Regions from separate parts of the Halomonas sp. A29 genome, predicted to be linked through region 2. Evidence: predicted binding sites of a transcription regulator. Region 2 holds the regulator's gene; each other region holds the start of a gene.
What was found. Region 2 encodes FNR, which switches genes on or off when oxygen is low (the NO sensors DNR and NnrR bind a similar motif). Its sites were predicted from a motif close to TTGATNTANATCAA; they were not measured.

Region 1 (7,510 bases), on a different contig from region 2:
GACCGCACCGAGAATCCCTTCCGCCAGGCGGTGGTGACCACACCCATCGAACACAACCGGGGCGTGGTGGCGATACCGGACGGGCCCGGGCTCGGTATCGAGATCGACCGCGAGGCGCTCGCCCGCTTCGCCCTCGAGGAGGCATGACGAACGTGACAGTGATACCCGCCAATACCCGGCCGCTGGATGGCTCGGCACCGCGACTGGCCGCACCGCCCGGCGCCACCGACTGCCACATGCACCTCTACCTGCCGGGTTTTGCAGCCCAGCCCGGCGGGCCAGGCATCGCCGAGCTGGCGACGGTCGAGGATTATCGCCGGGTGCAGGCGCGCCTGGGACTGGAGCGGGTGGTGGTCACCCAATCCAACGCTTATCAGCTCGACAATGGCGCGTTGCTCGAAGCCCTCGGCCAATTGGGCAGTGAAACGGCGCGCGGTGTGGCGGCAGTGGCCCCCGGTACCGCAGAGGCAACGCTGCGCGACTGGCATACCCAGGGCGTGCGTGGGGCGCGCATCATGAACCTGCCCGGCGGCGCCGTGACCCATGCCAGCATGCTCGAGGTCGAGCGCCTGACCCGCCCGCTGGGCTGGCACCTGATGGTGCAGTTCAACGGCCAGCACCTGGACGACTACCTCGACGGCCTCCAGCGCATCGAGGGCGAGTACATCATCGATCACATCGGCAAGTTCATGCCGCCGGTGCCGGCGGACGATCGCCGCGTAGACACCATCCTGCGGCTGCTCGATCGCGGCAATGCCTGGTTCAAGCTGTGTGGCGGCTATGAGACCAGTGAAACCGGAGGGCCAAGCTACGAAGACGTCGGGGCCATCGCTCGTCGCGTCATCGCCCATGCTCCGGAGCGGGTGATCTGGGGCTCGAACTGGCCCCATGTCGGCGTGCCGCGCGAGCAGTATCCGGACGATGCCGAACAGCTCGACGTGCTGCTCGAATGGGCCGGCCCCGAGGCCCGTCGCCGGATTCTGGTCGACAACCCTGCCGCCCTGTACGGCTTCTGATTCCGCCTGCTTGAGGAGAGAAAACGCATGATCGATCGTCTGTTGGTAACGGGGGCTGCTGGCGGCATGGGCCGCATCATTCGGCCCCATCTGGCGCAGCTTGCCCGCAGGGTGCGGCTTTCGGACATTGCCGATCTCGGCGAAGCGGCCAGTCATGAAGAGCTCGTACCTTGCGATCTCGCCGATGCCGAAGCGGTCAACGAGCTGGTCCAGGGGTGCGACGCCATCGTGCACCTGGGCGGTGTCTCGGTAGAGAAGCCCTGGGCGAGCCTGCTGCAGGCCAACATCGTCGGCACTTACAATCTGTACGAGGCGGTGCGCCGCCACGGCAAGCCGCGGGTGATCTTTGCCAGCTCCAACCACACCACGGGCTACTACGAGCGCTCGCAGAGGATCGATACCGAGGTGCCGCATCGGCCCGACTCGCTCTACGGTGTGACCAAGTGTTTCGGCGAAGACCTGGCCAGCCTGTATCATGACAAGTTTGGCGTCGAGACACTCAGTGTGCGCATCGGCTGGTGTCACCCCAAGCCGACCGATACGCGCAAGCTGGCGATCTGGCTGAGCGCCGAGGACTTCATCAGCCTGGTGCAGCGTGCCATCGTCACGCCACGCCTGGCCTATACCGTGGTCTACGGTTTCTCGAACAACGCCGAACGCTGGTGGGACAACAGCAAGGCCGCCTTTCTCGGCTGGGTACCGAAGGACAGCTCGGAGCCGTGGCGCGAGGAGATGGAAGCGCTCGATGCCAACCTCGACCCCAGGGATCCGGCGGTCATCTACCAGGGCGGGCCGTTTGCCACCTCAGGCCACCCCGACGATTGAACACCAGCGGCGGCGGCAAGCGCTGAGCCCTTATCACGAAACATGACCGATGGATGGCGATATGGCAGGCAAATCCAATATGACGGCTGACTTCAAGCAACTGAAGGTCCAGAAGCTTTCACGCGAAGGCAGCCTGTCTGTGCATGTCGCCGACCAGCTCGAGGCGCTGATCGTCAACGGCGGCATCGCCGTTGGCGATAAGCTGCCGACCGAGAATGGCCTGTGCGAGGCCTTCGGCGTCAGCCGTACGGTGATTCGCGAGGCCATTACCCACCTCAAGTCGCTGGGACTGGTCGAGACGCGTCGGGGCGTGGGTACCACCGTGCTGCGAGCGACCACCGTCGAGGCGATGCCGGCGGAGCGCATCAGCCCCACCACTGTCGAGGACATCCTGCATGTGCTCGAGCTGCGGCTCAATCTCGAACCGGCGGCGGCGGCGCTGGCCGCCGAACGGCACGACGACGAGGATCGTCGCATTCTCCAGCAGAAGCACGCGGCCTTTATCGAGGCGAGAGCGGTGAAGTCCCAGGCTCGCGAGGAGGACTACGAGTTCCACTACGCTGTCGCGACCGCCACCAAGAATCCCTTCTTTAAGGTCTTCTACGAGCAGCTGAGCCAGAGCGTGATTCCGCGAGCCAAGCTGATGAGCATCGAGATCAACACCGCGGCCACGGACAAGTATCTTGCTAGGGTGGAGGAGGAACACACCTACATTCTCGAGGCCATCCTGGCCCGCGACCCTGAAGCGGCGCGCGAAATGATGTTCCAGCATCTCAACCGGGCGCGGACCATGTACGCCAAGTATCAGGAAGCCTGAATCCACCGTTCTCACATCGGCGGTGGCCGCCAGCGCCTGAGAACAGCGCGCTGGAGCTTGTCATTTGTCCAGAGTAGCCTTGCTCGCATGATTGCCAGCACGGTGCGGGTCACTGCGCCTGATGCTGCTCTCACCCTCCCCAGGCGGCACTCGCATGCACGCCTTAGCCATGCTGATCGGCCCTGTGGTGGTGCTGGGGCTGCGGAAGTATGGGTTCCGAGGCCTGGGCTGCTTACGGGTTTTCCCCCTGATGTACCTCTCTTGAGATGAGCATTTAGACGGCGAGATTCGCCTACTGCTTATCGATTGAACTTTGGTCTACTTCGCACCCATTGGCCTTGCATGGCCAGGAATCGACCGCTAGGTTGTCATTTGTATGATGTATGACAACAAGCGTTACCGGCAGCCACTCCTACGAGCCAGGCTGGCCAACTCGGATATCCCGGTGAGGCGTTGACCAAGAGGAACGATTCGTGAAGTTTTCCAGAGCAGCTGTGGTAGAAGCCGTAGGCGATGGCCTGTTGTCCTTTCCCATTACCGACTTCGATCGCGATGGCCGCTTCGATGCCGAGAGTTACCGCCAACGCCTGGAGTGGTTCATCAGCCACGACATCTCGGCTGTCTTCGTTGCGGGCGGTACTGGCGAGTTCTTCAACCTGACGCTCGACGAGTATCGAGAGATTGTGCGCGTCGCCGTCGAGACCGTGGATGGCAAGCTGCCGGTAATCGCCAGCGCCGGGCTGAGCGTCGAAAGCGGAAAGGCTTTTGCCAAGGCGGCCGAAGAGGTGGGGGCCGATGGCATTCTACTGATGCCGCCCTACCTCACCGAGTGCCCGCAGGATGGCCTGGTCGAGTATGCGCGGCAGATCTGCGACTCGACCGCAGTGAATGTCATCTATTACAACCGGGGTAACGGCATCCTCGATGCCGGGTCGGTCCAGGCGCTGGCCGATGCCTGCCCCAACCTGATCGGACTGAAGGATGGCAAGGGCGACATCCAGGCGCTGAACAAGATCGTCAAGACCGTGGGTGATCGCCTCGTCTACGTGGGTGGTGTGCCCACCGCAGAGATCTTTGCCGAGGCCTACCTCTCCATTGGGGTGAATACTTATTCCTCGGCCGTGTTCAATTTCGTGCCGGACATGGCCGTCAAGTTCTACCAGGAGCTCCGCAAGGGCAACGCAGAATCCGTCAAGCAGATCACCAACGACTTCTTCATTCCCTTCGTGGACCTCCGGGACCGGAAGGCGGGTTATGCCGTCAGCCTGATCAAGGCGGGGGCCGAAATCATCGGTCGCCCGGCGGGTAGCGTTCGCGCCCCCCTGGTCATGCCGTCTTCCGAGGAGCGCCAGCAGCTCGAGAAGCTGGTGGGTATCGCCAAGCAACTATAAATCGACAACGAAGCTGATGAGGTGAAAGCATGCCAGTATCCAAGAAGATTATCGTAGGCTTGGGGTCGGCCGTCCTGATGACGTCGCTGGCCTATGGGATCGGGATGGCCCAGGCCCAGGAGGGTCAGCTGCGTGGCAACGTCCGGGTCGTCATCGGCTCCACGTCCACCGGCGGCGACACCTACCAGAACGCCAGCATCGTGGTGGACAAGCTGGCCGAGCATCTCGGCCTCAACATGAAGGTCGACGCCGTGGGTGCGAGTTCCGCCTTCCGCACCCTGGATCGAGACTCCCGTGGCAACACCCTGATGATCTTCCATGATCAGTCCTATCTGGGCCACCTCTATGGTGTTCAGGGCTATAGCGATATTTTCGAGCAGTACACCGTTGGGCCGACGCTGGCCATCAATCCGGGTAACGCCTACCTGGTGCCCAAGGACTCCCCCTACGAGACTCTCGACGACATCATCGCGGCGGTAGGCAATGGTGAGACCGTGCGGGTGGCGATCCAGCCCGGCGGCGTCTCCGAGATCGGCTTCAGTGCCCTTAAGAACGCCATTTCTATCGAGCACCCGGGGATGGAAGACAATCTGGTTGCCGTCAATACCGGTTCTCAAGCAGACAAGAACCAGCAGCTCTTCGATGGCCAGGCCGACGTGATCAATGGCACCGTCCAGGCCAACGAGCAGTTCACCCGCCTGCCCGAGGACGACCAGAAGGCTATGCGCTTCGTCTGGCTGACGGCCCGCCAGGGCACCATCGAGCAGGCCCCGGAAGAGGGGATGGGGCAGACCAGCCGCGAGCAACTGCTCGAGTACGTCGAGCCCAATGTTCATGTCACCATGGGCGACGACGAGACCTTTACCTTCGATAAGGAGTTCTTTTTCCTCTACAACAAGGATATGGACGCCGGCATTGTCGCGCAGATCGACGAGGCGCTGGCAGAAATCTATGCCGAGGGCGAGATCCAGGAGATTCAGAAAAGGTCCTTCTTCATCCCCAATTTCAAGCCTTCCGATGAGGCCTCTGAGTACCTGTACGAAAAGATGTCTCGCTATGAAGAGATCATCGACAACATCAGGTAAGCGATCGGACACCGACGGTTCTTTACCGTCGGTGTCCCGGCGATGGTGTGAAACGCTTCAGTACAATATTGGGCGGTAGAATTCAGCCCATCCCGGAGCTGTTATGGAATCAGGTCTGTCAAATCTGCTCAGCGTCTCAATTGATTTCGAGACCTCTCACCTGTTCTTTCCGATGATCATCCACTGGATCATGGCGGTGCTGTTCGCCATCATCCTGGCTACGAAAGTAGCCCCTTTTCTTGCCGCGGTAAAACGAGGAGAGCGTACCCTTCCCATAGTGGGTGAGTCCATGGATGGCCTGCGCTTCTTCGGTACCCTCACCCTGATCGTAGCGTATTTCTACCTGATGGACGTGGTGGGCGATATGTTCCCGTATACGGGCTATGGCTTTCTGTTCACTTCGATACCCTTTGTTATCCTGATGTCACTAATGTACCTGCATGAGTGGACAAAGAAGACCATAGCCATCGTGTTGATCAATGCCATTATTGCACCCAGCCTGGTTTGGTTTGTTCTGGCCAAGCTGTTCAATATCACCCTGCCGTGACCGAGGCGAGTGCCACCATGGAATTCCTGACACTACTCGACATCACCTTCTTCCTTCTTGCCGCTTTTGGTGCCCTTATGGGCATCATCTTCGGCGCGATTCCTGGCATGACAGCGACCATGGCAGTGGCTGTCTGTCTACCATTGACTTACGCGCTGGGACTCAACCACGGTCTGGCGCTGTTGCTGGGTCTCTACGTGGGCGGTATCTCCGGCGGCATGGTACCGGCGGTTCTGCTCAACATTCCCGGTACACCTTCATCGATCACTACCACCTTCGATGGTTATCCCATGGCCCGCAGGGGCGAGGGAGAGAAAGCCCTGCGGGTCTGCGTCATCGCTTCCCTCGTCGGCGGATTGATCAGTGCCGCCGTGCTATTTCTGTTCGCGCCGATTCTGGCGGACTTCTCGATCAAGTTTTCCTATGTGGAAAAGTTCCTGATCATCTTTCTGGCATTGACCGTTATTGCCTCTCTGTCCAGCAATATGCTGATTGGCATCTTCAGTGGGGTGATCGGCATCTGGCTGAGCCTGATCGGTGACTACAGCATCTCCGATGGCGGCAACGGTAAGACCCGGCTGATGTTCGATTTCATGGAGCCCTACCTCTTCGAGGGTTTTTCCCTGCTGCCCGTGCTGATCGGTATTTTCGGTATCTCAACCATTCTGCTCGAGGCCGAGAAGGGCGCTAAGAGCGAGCTGGCTCACGAGCGTATCAAGCTCGGCAAGGGAGGTGGCTTCGCGCTGTCGCTCTTCAAGGGTCGGCTGACCAACCTGGTGCGGTCCTCTTTCATTGGGACCTTCGTTGGTATGCTGCCCGGTGTCGGGGGGAGTGCGGCCTCGGTACTGGCCTATACCCAGGAGAAGAACCTAGCGAGGGATTCGTCGCAGATGGGCAAGGGCGCGCCCCAGGGGCTCATCGCTTCGGAATCGGCTAACAACGCCCTGACGGGTGGGGCCCTGATTCCACTGCTTTCCCTGGGCATACCCGGCGACTCCACCACCGCCGTACTAATCGGGGCTTTCACCCTTCAGGGCATCCAGGTCGGACCCCTGTTCATTCCGGAAAACGTCAATACCTGGTACGTCATGATGACGGCACTGGTATTTGCGAATGTCGTGATGTTCTTCCTGATGTTCTATGCCATTAAGTACATCGCCAAGGTGGTCATGGTGCCGAAGCATATTCTCTATCCGGTCATCGTGATGATGTGCGTGGTAGGGGCCTACGCCATCAACTACGGGATCATGTTCGATGTCTGGACCCTACTGATCTTCGGCATTCTCGGCTATCTGATTCAGAAGATCGGGCTCGAGGTGGCGCCACTGATCATCGGCTTCATTCTGGGCAGCCAGGCGGAGATCTATTTCGTCAAGAGCCTCGAGTCTTTCGGGACGCTATCGATCTTTTTCACCAAGAGCCCCATTGCCGTGGTGCTGTGGCTGTTGATCCTGGCCTCGGTAGTGTTCTCGATTGTCATGAGCCTGAAGAGCCGTGCCCAGCGTCGTCAGGAAGTGCTGAGCTGAACATCGCCTGCTGGTGCCATACAAAGGAGCCGTCATGACATTTACGGAAGGCAAGATCATCCAGATTCATCCCGATGACAATGTCGCCATCGTGGTCGAAGCCGGGGGGCTGGAAGAGGGCCAGGCACTGGGTGACCGACTGGTCGCGACCAAGCGGGTGCCTCAAGGCCACAAGGTGGCTCTTGCGGACATCGGCGTCGATGAGCCCATCGTTCGCTACGGCGAAGTTATCGGCCATGCCGTGGTGGCGATTGCCCGGGGCGAGCATGTCGACGAAGCTCGAGTACGGCTGCCTCAGGCGCC
Region 2 (7,510 bases):
GGCACCTCGCGGCTCTTCGCCGTTCAGGTCACCGCCGACCCGGCGGTACTGGAGCTACCCAGCCATACCATTCAGCTGCTGTTGCAGTCACAAGACAACGAGCGCATCGCGCTCGAGCGAGAAACCCGCTTCATCGGTGAAACCCGGAGATGAATCACATGACGACCCCCTCCCCCTGGTACAAGCAGTTCTGGCCGTGGTTTCTGCTCGGGCTGCTGATGCTGTCGATCAGCGTAAGTTCGACCTTTGCCGTGCTGGCCGTGCGCTCCGCCGATGGCATGGTCCAGGAGGACTATTACGAACACGGTCGCGCCATCAACATGGTCCTGGCCAAGCAGCAGCGTGCTCATGAGCTGAACCTGGCCGCGGATCTGCGCATCGACCCCATGACCAGCGACATCATCGTGCAGCTCGACGGCGATGACCGCCCCGAGAGGCTCTACCTGCGCCTGATCTTCCCGACCCAGGACGATCGCGACCAGGATCTCGTGCTCGAACACGTGCGCGACGGCCGCTACCTTGGCCAGGCACCCGACAACCTGCGCTACCGCTGGTACCTGCAGCTTCATCCCAGCGCAGAACAACCCGAGTGGCGTCTGGTCGGCGAGGCCAGCCTTCCCAGCGAGGAGAGTTTCAGCCTCACGCCGGGCGTGCAGCAGCGTAGCTGACACGAGCGATGTGACCACACTTGACGCATGACGACATGACCCTGGCCGCCAGTAACGTGAAGCCCACCGAAAGCTGTTATCACTGCGGCAGCCTGGTTCCGGCAGGGGCACCTTGGTCGATTGCCCTCGATGACGGCAGGCACCCGCTGTGCTGCCCCGGCTGCGAGGCGGTGGCTCACGCCATCGTCGATGGCGGCCTGGCCAGCTACTACCGCTTTCGCACCGAACTGCCCGAGCGCCCCGACGAGCGCCAGGCGGTCAAGGCCGAGACCTGGGCGGTATTCGACGATCCCGGGCTGCAGCGCCAGTTCGTGCATACCGATGGCGACAACGGCGAGGTCCATGCGACCCTGGCGGTGGATGGCATCACCTGTGCCGCCTGCGCCTGGCTGATCGAACACCGCCTCAACGCCTTGGAGGGCGTGACCTCCAGCGCTGTCAACCTCAGCCATCACCGCGTACGCGTGGCCTGGGATCCGGCCCGACTCAAGCTTTCAAACATCCTCGCCGAGATGGCCGCCATCGGCTACAGCGCTCAGCCCTACGAGCCCGACGCTGCCCAGCAGCGGCTGCAGCACGAGGAGCGCATGAACATCCGCCGGCTGATCATCGCCGCGGTGGGCATGGCCCAGGTGATGATGTTCTCGATCCCCATCTACGTGGCCGGCCCCGGTGAGATCAGTGAGGATTTCTACGCCCTGTTCCACTGGCTGTCGTTCGCCCTGGCCACACCGGTGGTGTTCTTCTCGGCCGTCCCCTTCTTCCGTAATGCCGTACGCGACCTGCGCACCCGCGTACTGGGCATGGACGTGCCGGTCTCCATCGCCATTGGCGGCGCCTATCTCGCCAGCGGCTATGCCGTGCTGTCAGGCACGGGCGAGGTCTATTTCGACTCGGTGGCGATGTTCACCTTCTTCCTGCTCTTCGGCCGCTACGTGGAAGCGCGGGCGCGCCGGCGCAGCGGCCACACCGGTAACGTTCTGGCCGGTGCCCTGCCGCTCTCTGCCGTGCGCCTGGAAGCCAATGACGAGGAGCGCATCCTGCCGGCCAGCGAGCTCGCCGCCGGTGACCGGGTGCTGATCAAGCCTGGCCACGGTGTGCCCGCCGATGGTGTCATCGAAGAGGGCGAATCGAGCCTCGACGAATCGATGCTCACCGGCGAGTACCTGCCGGTGAACCGCCGCGTCGGCGACGCCGTCACCGGCGGCAGCCAGAACATTGAAAGCCCATTGGTAGTACGCGTTACCCACGCCGGCAAGGAGGCGCGGGTGGCGGGCATCGTCGACCTGACCGACCGCGCCTTCGCCAGCCGCCCGCGCCTGGCCCAGATGGCCGCACGCATGTCGCACCTGTTCGTGCTGCGCCTGCTGGTGGTGACCGTCTGCGTAACCACCGCCTGGTGGTTCATCGACCCCAGCCGCATGCTGTGGGTCATGCTTTCGGTACTGGTGGTGACCTGCCCTTGCGCCCTGGCGCTGGCGACACCTACCGCCCTCACCGCGGGGCATGGACAGCTGCGCCGCCGTGGGGTGCTGATCACCCGTGCCGATGCCATCGAGTCACTGTCTCAGGTCGACCGGGTCATCTTCGACAAGACCGGCACGCTGACCTGCGGTGAAATGCAGCTCGTCGACACCCGCCCGCTCGGTGAGCTTCAGCCGGAGCGCGCCAAGGTGATCGCCGCGGCGCTGGAGGCTTACTCGGAACACCCCATTGCCCGCGCCTTCCGCCCCTGGCGCGACGCCACGATGGAGACAAGCGAGCGGACCAGCCGCACCGGCCTGGGCGTAGAGGGAGTGATCGAAGGCCGTCGCTGGCGCCTGGGGCGACCCGACTTCGCGGCTCCCGAGCACAAGCTCACCGCCCCGGGCGATGGCCAGTGGCTGCTGCTCGGCGAGGAAGGCGAACCCCGCGTCTGGTTTGCCCTGCGTGACCGGCTGCGCGACGATGCCATCGAGACCATGGTGGCGCTGAAGGCTCGCGGCGTCCAGGTGGAACTGCTCTCTGGCGACACGGCCGATGCCGTGCGCACCATGGCACAGCAGCTCGGCATCGATACCTGGCAGGCCGGCGCCAGCCCGGAAGACAAACTGGCCCGCATTCGCCAGTGCCAGGCCGCCGGCGAGAAGGTGGCCATGATCGGCGACGGTATCAACGACGTGCCGGTGCTGGCCGGGGCCGACGTATCCATCGCCATGAACGGCGCCACCGACCTGGCCCGCACCAGCGCCGATGCCGTGTTGCTGAGCCCGCGCCTGATGCGTATCGTCGAGTCGATCGAGATAGCCCGTGCCACCCGCCGCATCATGCGCCAGAACATGATCTGGTCGGTGTGCTACAACTTCTCTGCCCTGCCCCTGGCCGCCATCGGCATCGTGCCGCCATGGGTCGCGGCGCTAGGCATGTCGGGAAGCTCGCTGGTGGTTGTGGGCAATGCACTGCGTCTCAATCGCTTCCATATGCGCCCCAACCCGACGCCGAGCCCCGATGCGCAACTGGTGAATGCATGACGATCCTCTATCTGCTCATTCCGCTCTCCCTGATCCTGCTCGGCCTGGCCGTGTGGGCTTTTTTCTGGGCGGTCAAGAACGATCAGTTCGAGGACCTGGAGGGCCCGGCCCACCGCATTCTCTTCGACGAGGACGAGAACGACCTGACGCCGGCGGAGCGCGAAAAACGGCGGCAGGCCGCCCAGCGCAAGCCGGCCGATGGGAATGGCGACGGCCCGGCGGCGCGCTGATGGACCCTACCGGACTCGGCCTGCCACCGCTGCTGGCGGCCTTCGTCTTCGGCCTGCTCGGTGGTGCGCACTGCATCGGCATGTGTGGCGGCATCATGAGCGCGCTGACCTTCGCCGTGCCGCCCAGTATGCGCAGTCCCGCAAGGCTTTCGGGGCTGCTGCTGGGCTACAACCTGGGCCGCATCCTGAGCTACATGGTCGCCGGGGCGCTGGTCGCCTCGCTTGGTACCGTCCTGGCGCTCACCCCTGCCACGCGGATCGTCCTGCAGGTGTTCGCTGCCGCGATGCTGATTCTGATGGCGCTCTACATTGCCAACTGGTGGAAGGGGCTGCTCAGGGTGGAGGCTCTTGGCCGGCACCTGTGGCGCTACCTGGAGCCTCTTGGCAAACGCCTGATGCCGGTGGTGAAGATTCCCCAGGCCATCGGCCTCGGCGCGGTGTGGGGCTGGCTACCCTGTGGGCTGGTCTACTCGATGCTGGCCTGGAGCCTGGCCACGGCAGACCCACTGCGCGGCGCAGCGCTGATGGGTGCGTTCGGACTCGGTACCCTGCCTGCACTGCTGGTCACCGGTTTCGCCGCCCGCCAGTTGGGTGCGCTGATCCGTCACCCGGCGACCCGTACCATCGCGGCACTCTCCATCATCGCCTTCGCCCTGTGGCAGCTCTTTGCACTATTGCCGCATGGCATGGCAGGGCATTAAAGGCGCTGTCCCGGGACGGCATTGACACTTCGTTTGACGCAGCTCAATCCACCTAGGGCGGTGTATCGCTACATTGTGTCAACGCTAGCCTTTCGGAGTGCCATCATGTCCGTTCCCGCGATGTCCGTGCATCGAGCGATGGCCGATCCATTCGCCTGGAACGAGGCCCTGTTGCGGCGCTACGACACTCATGGCCCGCGCTATACCTCGTACCCCACTGCCAATTCGTTCAGTGACGATTTTGGCGTGGAGGCCTACCAGGCCGCCCTTGCCCGCAGCAATGCCGACGGCAGGCCGCTGTCGATCTACGTCCATATCCCCTTTTGCCGCAAGGCTTGCCATTATTGTGCCTGCAACAAGATAGCCACCAAGAACGCCAAGGTGGCGGAGCCCTACATCTCGCGCCTCGATCGGGAAATGGTGCTGATCAAGCCCTACCTGGATACGCGTCGCGAAGTGGCACAGCTGCACTGGGGTGGCGGCACCCCGAGCTTTCTCAGCCTCGATCAGATGAGCGATCTGATCGACCGGCTCGACGCGCGCTTTGGCCTCTCCAGCGCCCGTGAGCGCGACTACGCCATCGAGATCGACCCGCGTGAGGCCGACGTCTTCACCTTGCGCCACCTGCAGGCGCTGGGGTTCAATCGCTTGAGTCTCGGCGTTCAGGACCTGGACCCCAAGGTGCAGCGCGCCGTGAACAGGGTCCAGCCACGCATTCTCACCGAGGCCCTGCTCGACGAAGCCGATCGCCTCGGCTTTCGCTCGCTCAACCTGGACCTGATCTACGGCCTGCCTTTTCAGACTCGCGACAGCTTCGCCACCACCCTGTCACAAGTGATCGCCATGGCACCGGCGCGCCTTTCGGTGTTCAACTATGCTCATATGCCGGAGCGCTTTACCGCCCAACGGCACATTCGCGCCGAAGACCTGCCTCGGCCCGAGGAGAAACTGGCGATACTGCGCACTACCATCGCCATGCTGACCGAGGCGGGCTACGTGCACATCGGCATGGATCACTTCGCCCGCACCAGCGACAGCCTGGCCATCGCCCAGCGCGAAGGCACGCTACAGCGCAACTTCCAGGGCTATTCCAGTCATGCCCAATGCGACCTGGTTGGGCTAGGCGTCTCGGCCATCTCCTGCATCGATGACGCCTATGCCCAGAACCACACCAGCCTTGACGCCTATGAAGCGGCCCTCGACGGCAGCCGCTTGCCCACCGCAAGAGGTATCCGGCTGAACTTCGACGACCGTGTCAGACAGCATGCCATCGAGCGGCTGATGTGCGACATGGAGCTGGACATGGCCGAGCTGAGCGAAACCTTCGGCATCGATGCTCCCCGTTACCTGGCGGATGCCCTGGCACGGCTGGAGAACCTCCAGCGCGACGGGCTCGCGCTCATGGAAGGGCCGCGGATTATTGCAACCCCCATCGGCCGGCTGCTGATCCGACACCTGGCCATGGCCTTCGATGCCCGCTCGCCGCTGCTGCCCGATGCTCAGTTCTCACGCATCGTCTGACCTCAAAGGGCTAGCAAGAAAGTTCTAAACATACTGCGGCCAAAGGTCGCAAGAGGCATTTTACCGGCTACAATAATGCTCCATAATGCGTCAATGATAACGATCCAGGAGGTGGAGCATGCCGGTCAACGCGGCCAATGCAGTCGGCAAGCGGCGTTCGTTGCTGCATGAAACCCGCTGCCAGAACTGCAGCTTGAGTTCGCTATGCCTGCCTCTCGCCCTGGAGCTCGAGGACATGGAGCAGTTCGACGCCATCATCCGGCGTCGCTCACCCTTGAAGAAGGGCGAATCGCTGTTCCGTCAGGGCAGCGCCTTCAGCAGTGTCTTTGCCGTGCGCTCAGGCAGCCTCAAGCAGGTCACCACCGAGGGCTCCGGCGACGACCAGGTCACCAATTTCTACCTGCCCAGCGAACTGGTCGGCCTCGATGGCATCGACGAAGAGATCTATCCCGGCAGCGTGATCGCGCTCGAGACCACCACCGTGTGCGAGATCCCCTTCGATCGTCTCGACAGTCTTTCCGAGCAGTTGCCCGAGCTACGAGGCCAGCTCTACCGCAGCATGAGCAAGGAGCTGCGCGATGACCGCAAGATGATGCGCCTGCTGTCACGCAAGACCGCCGATCAGCGCCTGGCCAGCTTCTTCTCCAGCCTGTCGGACCGCTTCCGCCGCCGCGGCTACTCGCCCTACAGCTTCCGCCTCTCCATGTCGCGTGCTGATATCGGCAACTACCTGGGCCTGGCCGTGGAAACGGTCAGCCGCATCCTGGGGCGCTTCCAGCAGCAAGGGCTGGTCGAGGTCTCTGGGCGCGAAGTGAACATTCTCAATCTCGAGGCATTGGTGGCCCAGGCGCAGGACGATCACTGAGCCCATAATTCGCAACTCCGATCGAAGAGACCCGCCCGGCAATGCCGAGCGGGTCTCTCTGTTTGGTCTCTGTTTGGCGGCACTAACCGGCTATTCAGCGATTGTGCGAAAGCTCCAGCGCGTCGATTCGACGCTCGCGCATCCGCACCTGCTTGGACTCCAGCCCTTCGAAGTCGAACAGCTCACGGTCGGCCAACTGAGACGGTGCCACGTTGGTCACCGCCTTGAACATGGTTTCAATGCGCCCAGGATGCTTGCGCTCCCATTCGGAAAGCATCTCCTTGACCACCTGGCGCTGCATGTTGGGCTGTGAGCCACACAGGTTGCAGGGAATGATGGGAAAGTCCATCAGCCGTGCGAATTCGGCGATATCCGCCTCGCGGCAGTAGGCCAGGGGACGAATGACGATATTCTTGCCGTCATCCGAGAGCAGCTTGGGCGGCATGGCCTTGAGACTACCGCCATAGAACATGTTGAGAAACAGCGTCTCGAGAATGTCCTCGCGATGATGGCCCAGCGCCACCTTTGTCGCACCGATCTCCTCGGCGAAGCCGTAGAGGGAGCCGCGACGCAGCCGTGAGCAGAGCGCACAGGTGGTCTTGCCCTCCGGCGTCTTCTCCTTCACCACCGAATAGGTGTCACGCTCGAGAATGTAGTACTCGACGCCGATGGACTCGAGATATTCGGGCAGCACGTGTTCGGGGAAGCCCGGCTGCTTCTGGTCGAGATTGACCGCCACCAGCGAGAAACTTACCGGCGCATTGCGCTGCAGGTTGCGCAGGATTTCGAGCAGGGTGTAGCTGTCCTTGCCACCTGACAGGCAGACCATGACGCGATCGCCCTCGCGGATCATGCCGTAGTCGACGATGGCATTGCCCACTTGACGTCGCAGGCGCTTCTGCAACTTGTTGAATTCGCGCCGGGCCTTGGCATCGAGCGCCTCCAAGGGGGAGGTCTCTACGCCATTGCCCTGCTCTTGATGAGCATCAGGGCCGTCGGCAATATGAGGATTGAA
Region 3 (7,510 bases), on a different contig from region 2:
CCAAGCGCGCTGGAGAGGTGGCGCGGCGGTGCGCTCTCGGCGCGCCCGGGCACGCCGTTGAAGCCCTCGATCAGCAACTGGCGCAGCGACCAGCCGGCGCAGTAGCCGCACAGCATGTCGAGATCGTGGATGTGCAGGTCGCCCTCACGGTGGGCGGCGCCGACCTCGGCCGGGTAGACCTCGTCGAGCCAGTAGTTGGCGATCAGCTTGCCCGAGACGTTGAGGATCAGCCCGCCCAGGGAGTAGCCCTGGTTGGCGTTGGCGTGCACGCGCCAATCGGCGCGTTCGAGGTACTCGTTGACGGTCGAGGCGACGTCGATGCGGCGCGGGCCGGCCTGGCTTGTGGGGGCGTTCACCGTAATCTCCCTATATGTGCTGCCGTTTGGTGTTTCTATACACAACATATGGTGTGTGAAGGCTAGTGCCTTCGGCAGCGGGAGAACATGATCCAAGTCAGAAAAAGGCCAGTTGGATCCGTGGGGAACGATGAACCCCGCCGATTGGCGGGGCTCGAACACGGCCGCAAAGGCGCTCATCGCGGGCGGCTCAGCCGGCGGGCAGCCGGCTGTTGTCCATACCCGGTCGGCCGAACCAGTAACCGTCGCATACCTCGGCGTCTACCAGGGCCAGTGGGTCGGCGGCGGGCAGCTCGCCGCGGCGTGCGGCGTCGAAGGCGGCGACCACCTCGGCCATGCCCTCGGCGCGGGGGCTCAGGCGCGCCACGGCTACGCCCATTGCGGCCATGTCGCTGACCTCGTGGCGCAGGTCCTGGCAGGCGCCGGAAAGCGTCTGAATGCCGTTGAGGGTGAACACTTCCTTGGATTCCTGGGAACGCAGCGCCAGGCCCTCGGGATACTTCTGGCACACGAACATGCAGCGATCCTTGGGCTTCTGGTGGCGCCGGGCGGTGAAGCAGCGCGACGACCAGGCCAGTGGCAGGTGGCCGTAGGCGAACACCTCGCAGGGCTGGTCGAGCCCTTCGGCTTTGCTGTCGGCGAGTAGCCGGGTGAGATCGCTGCGCGACATCTCTACCGGCGCCTGCCAGCGGCGCATGCCGGCGCGGGCCATCACGCCGATGGAAGCGGGGTTGTAGAGGTTCAGTGCGGCGCCGGCGACGAAGGGCAGGCGGGCGGCAGCCAGGCGCTGCAGGGCGCTCTGGTCGTTGGCCTCGATAGTGAATTCGCCGTTGTCGCACAGCTTGCGCAGGTCGCGCAGGTCGGCTTCTGACTCGATCAGCGTCTGGCTCGCCAGCACTACCTGCTTGCCGCTCTGGGTCAGCTCTCGGCCGATGCCGAGCCAGTCGTCGAGCTTCATGTCGCGGCGGCGCGAGCAGACGGACTCGCCCAAGGTGACGATCTCCACCGGCCAGCCGGCGGCTTCGCGATAGAAGTCGGCGTAGCGCTCGCGGGTCCAGTAGAACAGCACCGGGCCCAGGGCGAGCTGCAGGGAATCGGATGACATGAAACCTCCTATTTCCAGCGGCGTTCGTAGGCGCCCAGGGTGGTGGTGGCGCCCTCGGAGACCTCGCCGAGGCCGGCCATCCAGGCGGGGTCGGGGTGGAAGCGCTCCGGCGCTCGCTCCAGGCGGTCCAGTGCCTGGCGCCAGATGCTGGCCACCTTCGATACGTAGGCCGGGCTGCGCTGACGACCCTCGATCTTCACCGCGCTGATGCCCAGCTCGCGCAGCTCCGGCAGCAGTTCCAGGGTGTTGAGGCTGGTGGGCTCCTCGATGGCGTGGTAAGTCTCGCCGCCGACCTCGAAGCGTCCCTTGCACAGGGTCGGGTAGCCGGCCCGCTCGTCGTCGCCGTATCTGTCGATCAGCACGCCGTTCAAGCGCGACTCCAGTCCTTGGGGCGTCTCCTCCCAGCGCACATGGGCCGCCGGCGAGCAGACGCCGCGGGTGTTGGGCGACTCGCCAGTGAGGTACGACGACAGGTAGCAGCGCCCCTCGGCCATGATGCACAGGCTGCCGAAGGCGAACACTTCGAGTTCCACCGGGCTCTGCTTGGCCAGATCGCGAACCTGGGTGATGGAGAGCACCCGCGGCAGCACGGCGCGCTTGATGCCGAACTGGTCGTGGTAGAAGCGCAGGGCCTCGTGGCTGGTGGCCGAGCCCTGCACCGAGAGGTGGCGGGCGAGGTCCGGGTAGCGCCGGGCGGCGTAGTCGAGCAGGCCCATGTCGGCCATGATCAGGGCGTCGACGCCGAGCTCGGCGGCCTTGTCCACGGCGTGGGTCCACTGGGCCCAGCCGTCGGGTTGCGGATAGGTGTTGATGGCGCAGAATACCCGCTTGCCGCGGGCATGGGCGTAGTCGATGCCTTCGCGGGCGCGCTTGTCGGTGAAGTTGAGGCCGGCGAACTGCCGGGCATTGGTGGCATTCTGGAAGCCGAAGTAGACGGCATCGGCGCCTTCATCCACCGCCCGCTTCAGGGCCGGCAGGTTGCCGGCCGGGCAGACGAGCTCCATGTCGCTCTCCTCGCAGTCTGGGTAAACCCGACCATGCTAGTCGACTACGGGAGAGCGGCTTTTGATGAGGGTCATGGCGAGGCGAATTGGGCGGCGAATGCAAGCCTTGGCGCCCTGGACAACCAGGGCGCCAAGGCATCGTCAGGCAGCGACGAGAGGGTGCGACGGGCCGAAGTGCTCGAAATGACGACGGCCTTCGTCGACGCCCAGTTCCGCCAGCGCCTGGTTGATGGCACTCATGAAGCCCTGCGGGCCGACGAAATAGCAGCGTGGCGAGCCCACAGGCAGATAGCGTGCGAGGAGCTCGCGGTCGATACGTCCGATATGGTCGGCGGTGCTGCCTCGCTCGTGAACCGATACGCTCGTGAGCCGGTTCGGATGTTGTCGCTCCAGCGCGGCGATGTCGTCACGAAAGGCGTGGTGCTCGGCGTCCAGGGCGGCATGCAGGTAGACCACTTGGCGTCCTTGGGACAGCGCCTGCTTGGCCAGCGGCAGCATCGGCGTCTGCCCCACGCCGCCGCTGGCCAGCAGCAGCGGTTCGTCACCCTCTGCGAGGACCAGCTCCCCGGCCGGGGGCAGCAGCTCCACGCCATCTCCTACCGCCAGGACGTCATGGAAATGACGGCTGACACGACCTTCGGCCTCGCGCTTGATCGAGATCCGGTAGCTGCGGCCATTGGGTATGTCGGAAAGGCTGTAGTGACGATAGACCGGCTCGCCCTCGACGGTGAGACGTACGCCAATGTACTGGCCGGGCTGATGTTCGGCGACGGGGCCGCCATCCTCTGGTTCCAGTACGAAGGAGCGTATCACCGCGCTCTCCTGGCGGGTCGCGGCGATGCGAAAACGACGCAGGCCGCGCCAGCCACCGGGCTGCCGGGCGAAGTCGCGGTAACGCCGCTCTTCGAGTTCGATCAGCAGGCCGGCCAGCTCGTCATAGAGCGAGCCCCAGGCATCCGCGATTTCAGGCGTGAGGGCATCGCCCAGTACTTCGCCGATGGCGGCCATCAGGCACTCGCCGACGATGGGGTACTGGTCGGGCTGGATGCCCAGCGACACGTGTTTCTCGACCACGATGCCAAGCACTTCCCGCGCTCTGGCGGGGTTCTGGCGCAGCTGCACGTAGGCCAGCACGGCACCGGCCAGGGCACGCTGCTGCGCGCCGCTCTGCTGGTGGGCGGCGTTGAACAGCGAGGCCACGCCGGGATAGCGCGCGAACATCAGCGGATAGAAGCGCTGCGTGATGGTGTCGAGATGTTCTGCGACCACCGGGGCGGTGGCTTCGATGAGCTGCTCCTGCTGCTGGGTGAGCATGCGTCTCTCCTTCGTCGGGGGGGATTTTTTTAATGTGTATGTAAAATACATCTTTAGTCCCGAGCCAGCCTGAGGCGCATTGTCGCGGTGCTTGTCGCGGGCTTTCCAGAAAGTGAGTTGGTCAGAGCCCTAGAGTGCCCACACTAGAGCGAGTAGTACTCCCCAGGCCATCAGGCCGAAGGCGATGACCGTATAGGTCGCCGACATCACCATCACGTCGGCCTCCTCGCGTTCGGCCAGTGCCTGTAGGCCGTGATAGACCAGCCCGCAGGAGATCATCAGTGCCAGCAGCACGCCGCTGACGATGAAGAGCATGTCGGCAACGAACAGCGTCAGCGCAGAGAACCACAGCGGCAGCGGCACCATGGCCGCCAGCAGATAGGCGTCGTGCAAGGAAATTTTCAGGCGGTGTGCGCTCGCCACGCCGTGGATCAGCCAGCCCATGATCAGGAAGGTGATCAGCTCGGCGCTGAGCAGTACCGGGGCGATGAGCGCCCAGGGGCGCTCGGCCAGGCCCGCCAGCAGGGCGTCGCCGTGCCGGTGAATGGCGTAGTGCAGCATCACCGGAGGCAGCAGCGACAGCGGCAGTACCAGGCGCAGGACCAGGGCGTTGAGGGAAGGGCGCTCGCGGCGCAGTTGCTGCCAACCACCTTCATGGGTGAAGGGCAGTTGCAGGATATGGTTGATATCCATCAAGGGGCTCTCGCGTCAGGAAAATATTATAGTTTTCCTTGGTTTAGCGCCGAGACGAGAGCCTGTCAAGAGCCCCTTTCTACAACCCGATGCGATGCGCTCTGTTCGTGAAGAAAATCCCACTCGGCGACTCGGCCGGCAGCCTGGCCAGCTCCTCGAAGGTTCGGGTGTCGTAGACCACCACCTGGTTGCTGTCGCGCGCCGAGATCCAGATGTGCTCGCCGCGGGGAGTGAACTCCTTGTGCAGGATCGACTCGCCCGGCTCGAGGGTCTGGATCACTTCCAGCGTCTGGGTATCGATGACCTGCACCCTGTTGTTGTTGGGGTGGGCGAAGGTGACCCACACCTGGCGTTCGTCGGGGCGGCTCATGACGAAGATCGGCTGGCCATGCACCGCGATGCGCCGGGTCAGCGACCAGTCGGTCGTATCGGCCACCAGCACCTCGCTGCGCCCCACGGCAGGGAAGAAGGCCCGGTTGCCGGCCATGGCCCAGCCCTCGAGATGGGGCATCTTGTACACCGGCAAGCGCTCCTCGCCCTGGCCGTAGTCGGGCAGGATGCGCTGCACGCCGTTTTCCGGGTACCACAGGTCGAGCAGGGCCATGCCATCCTCGCCGAACAGGCCGGCGATGTAGTAGCGGCCGTTGGGGGTGATCAGGGCGTCGTAGGGCATGCTGCCCACGTCACGGAACTTGGTCAGTTCAGGCTCGGGCGTGGACATGTCCAGGGTCCAGATCTCGCCGGCCTCGAACAGGCTGAAGACGAAGACGTTGCCCGGCACGTCGACCACACCCACCACCTTGGCCTGGGCGCTGCTGCCATCGGGTTTTTCGTAGGTGGCCGGCACGTCGATGACGAGCTCCATGGTCTCGGTATCGAACACCTTCACCCCACCCGGCTCGTAGTTGCCCACCGCCACGAAGCGCCCGTCCTGGGAGATGGCGCCGCCGATGCTGTTGCCGCCCTGAATGATGCGCCCGGCGATCTCGCCGCTGAGCAGATCCAGCTTGGTCAAGCCGCCGTCGCGGCCGAAGACGAAGGCATAGCGCGCATCGCGGGTGAACTTCACCGAGGCGTGGGAGAGATCGCCGAAGCCTTCGATATGGCGCAATACCGTCTTCGCACTGGTGTCGACCAGCGCCACGCTGCCGGTGGCCCGCTCGATGACCACGCCAAGATCGCCGGTGCCGCGCAGCTCTCCGTTCCAGACCGGAGTCTCGGCCAGGACCTGACCGGTGGTAAGCAGGGCCAGGGCGCCGGCGACAAGCAGTGTCTTGAGAGGGTGGGCAATGGGCATGGCGGATCTCCGGGTCAGTCCTGCTGCAGCGATTCCAGACGGTTGTCGGTACGCAGATGCTCGGCCAGCCAGCGCGCCTCGGCGTCGCTGAGCAGCGCCTTCCAGCCCGGCATCGCGCTGCCGGGGATACCGTGCTGGATGATGTGCGCCAGCGCCTCGACGCTGAAGCCTTCCATGCGGTCACGCGGCAGCGCCGGACCCAGCCCGCCGCGCAGGGTCATGCCGTGGCACGAGCCGCAGTCCTGATAGAGCAGGGTCTCCAGCTCGGCCTGGCGTTGGGGGCTGAGTGCGTCGCCGCTCGCCAGGGCCGGTAGAGCCAGGGCGGCACAGATCAGCATTGGCAGGGCCGGCAGCTTCATGCAGCACCTCGTGCGGCAGCGTAATGATGGGGCGCGCAAGGAGCGCACCGTCGCCGCAGTGTCCCGTCCCCGGCAAGGTGCTGCCTTGACCGTCATCAAGCGATTGGCAAGTCGCTCGACTCTTTTGACTTGCGTCAACGGCACGTCCGATGGCGGCTTTCGGGACTGATGTGGCATGTAAGATACCGCTTAAGATCATGCTTCCATCGGCCTGCCCGGTAACTGTCCATGGCTGTACTCGACTCACTCGACCGTCGCCTCATCGATGCCTACCAGCGCGGCCTGCCGCTCTGCGAGCGACCCTTTGCTGTCATGGCCGAGCGCGTGGGGGCGAGCGAAGCGCAGGTGATCGAGCGGCTGCAGGTCCTGCAGCAGGGAGAAGTGCTGAGCCGAGTGGGGCCGGTGTTCGACCATGCCCGCGCCGGCGCCAGCCTGCTGGCCGCGGTGGCAGTGCCCGAAGCCGAGCGTGACGAAGTGGCGGCTGCGATCAATCGCTCGCCTGGCGTCAACCACAACTACGCAAGAGAACACGACTTCAATCTCTGGTTCGTGATGGTGGCAGCCGACGAGATCGAGCTCGAGGCGCGGCTGGAGGCGCTGGAAGAAGAGCTGGGGCGCCCGTTGCTGCGCCTGCCGATGGTCGAGGGCTACCACATCGACCTCGGCTTCCCGATTCCCTGGGCCGAGCTGGAGGCCACATGACGCCGCTTTCGTCACCTTTCATCGCCTCTCATGCCTACCCGGCGTCACAGCGGTTGCGCTCACTGCTCGAGCACGGCCTGCCGTTGACCGAGCGCCCCTGGCAGGCGCTGGCCGAACAGTGCGGCATGAGCGAAGGCGAGGTGCTGGCCTGGGTCGAGCGCTGGCAGGGCGAAGGCCTGATCAAGCGCATGGGGCTGGTGGTCAGGCATCGTGCCCTGGGCATCCGCGCCAACGCCATGGTGGTCTGGGACCTGCCCGACGCCACCGTGGCCGAAGTGGGACGGCGCCTGGCAGCGGAGCCTGCCGTGACGCTCTGCTACCGCCGCCCGCGGCGCCTGCCCGACTGGCCCTACAACCTGTTCTGCATGATCCACGGCACCCGGCGCGACCGCGTGCTGGGTGCGCTCGATGAGATCATCGAACGCCTGGGGTTGCAGGCTATTCCCCATCGCGTGCTGTTCAGCTTGAAAGCCTACAAGCAGTGCGGCGGTCGCTATACCCGCGAGGAGCAGTCATGAGCGTCGCGCGTGCCCACCGGCCCGAGCCGGTAGAACTGGACGGCGCCGACCGGCGCATCATCAACCGCCTGCAGGATGGCTTGCCGCTGGTCGAGTCACCCTACGCCGCCGTGGCGGCCGAGCTCTCGCTCTCCGAAGGGGAGCTGCTCTATCGCCTCGAGC

Region 1: a site for FNR is predicted at 3,035-3,048, ahead of kdgD (5-dehydro-4-deoxyglucarate dehydratase). Genes of this name have one in related genera too.
Region 3: a site for FNR is predicted at 2,527-2,540, ahead of SPH52_RS19315 (peptidase U32 family protein). Genes of this name have one in related genera too.

Annotation. Positions count from the first base shown of each region.
Region 1 is NZ_JAXQPR010000006.1:111,578-119,087, reverse strand. It holds gene SPH52_RS13000 (mandelate racemase/muconate lactonizing enzyme family protein) at 1-147, shown strand, start outside; gene SPH52_RS12995 (amidohydrolase family protein) at 153-1,016, shown strand; gene SPH52_RS12990 (NAD-dependent epimerase/dehydratase family protein) at 1,044-1,841, shown strand; gene SPH52_RS12985 (FadR/GntR family transcriptional regulator) at 1,903-2,658, shown strand; gene kdgD (5-dehydro-4-deoxyglucarate dehydratase) at 3,132-4,049, shown strand; gene SPH52_RS12975 (ABC transporter substrate-binding protein) at 4,079-5,134, shown strand; gene SPH52_RS12970 (tripartite tricarboxylate transporter TctB family protein) at 5,238-5,681, shown strand; gene SPH52_RS12965 (tripartite tricarboxylate transporter permease) at 5,699-7,207, shown strand; gene garD (galactarate dehydratase) at 7,242-7,510, shown strand, end outside.
Region 2 is NZ_JAXQPR010000001.1:81,921-89,430, forward strand. It holds gene ccoG (cytochrome c oxidase accessory protein CcoG) at 1-153, shown strand, start outside; gene SPH52_RS00450 (FixH family protein) at 159-668, shown strand; gene SPH52_RS00455 (heavy metal translocating P-type ATPase) at 704-3,178, shown strand; gene ccoS (cbb3-type cytochrome oxidase assembly protein CcoS) at 3,175-3,408, shown strand; gene SPH52_RS00465 (sulfite exporter TauE/SafE family protein) at 3,408-4,109, shown strand; gene hemN (oxygen-independent coproporphyrinogen III oxidase) at 4,215-5,630, shown strand; gene fnr (fumarate/nitrate reduction transcriptional regulator Fnr) at 5,749-6,495, shown strand; gene ttcA (tRNA 2-thiocytidine(32) synthetase TtcA) at 6,590-7,510, opposite strand, start outside.
Region 3 is NZ_JAXQPR010000011.1:78,319-85,828, forward strand. It holds gene SPH52_RS19305 (ribonucleoside triphosphate reductase) at 1-356, opposite strand, end outside; gene SPH52_RS19310 (U32 family peptidase) at 547-1,461, opposite strand; gene SPH52_RS19315 (peptidase U32 family protein) at 1,470-2,465, opposite strand; gene hmpA (NO-inducible flavohemoprotein) at 2,607-3,779, opposite strand; gene SPH52_RS19325 (YIP1 family protein) at 3,909-4,472, opposite strand; gene SPH52_RS19330 (cytochrome D1 domain-containing protein) at 4,552-5,769, opposite strand; gene SPH52_RS19335 (c-type cytochrome) at 5,784-6,128, opposite strand; gene SPH52_RS19340 (AsnC family transcriptional regulator) at 6,357-6,830, shown strand; gene SPH52_RS19345 (AsnC family protein) at 6,827-7,348, shown strand; gene SPH52_RS19350 (Lrp/AsnC family transcriptional regulator) at 7,345-7,510, shown strand, end outside.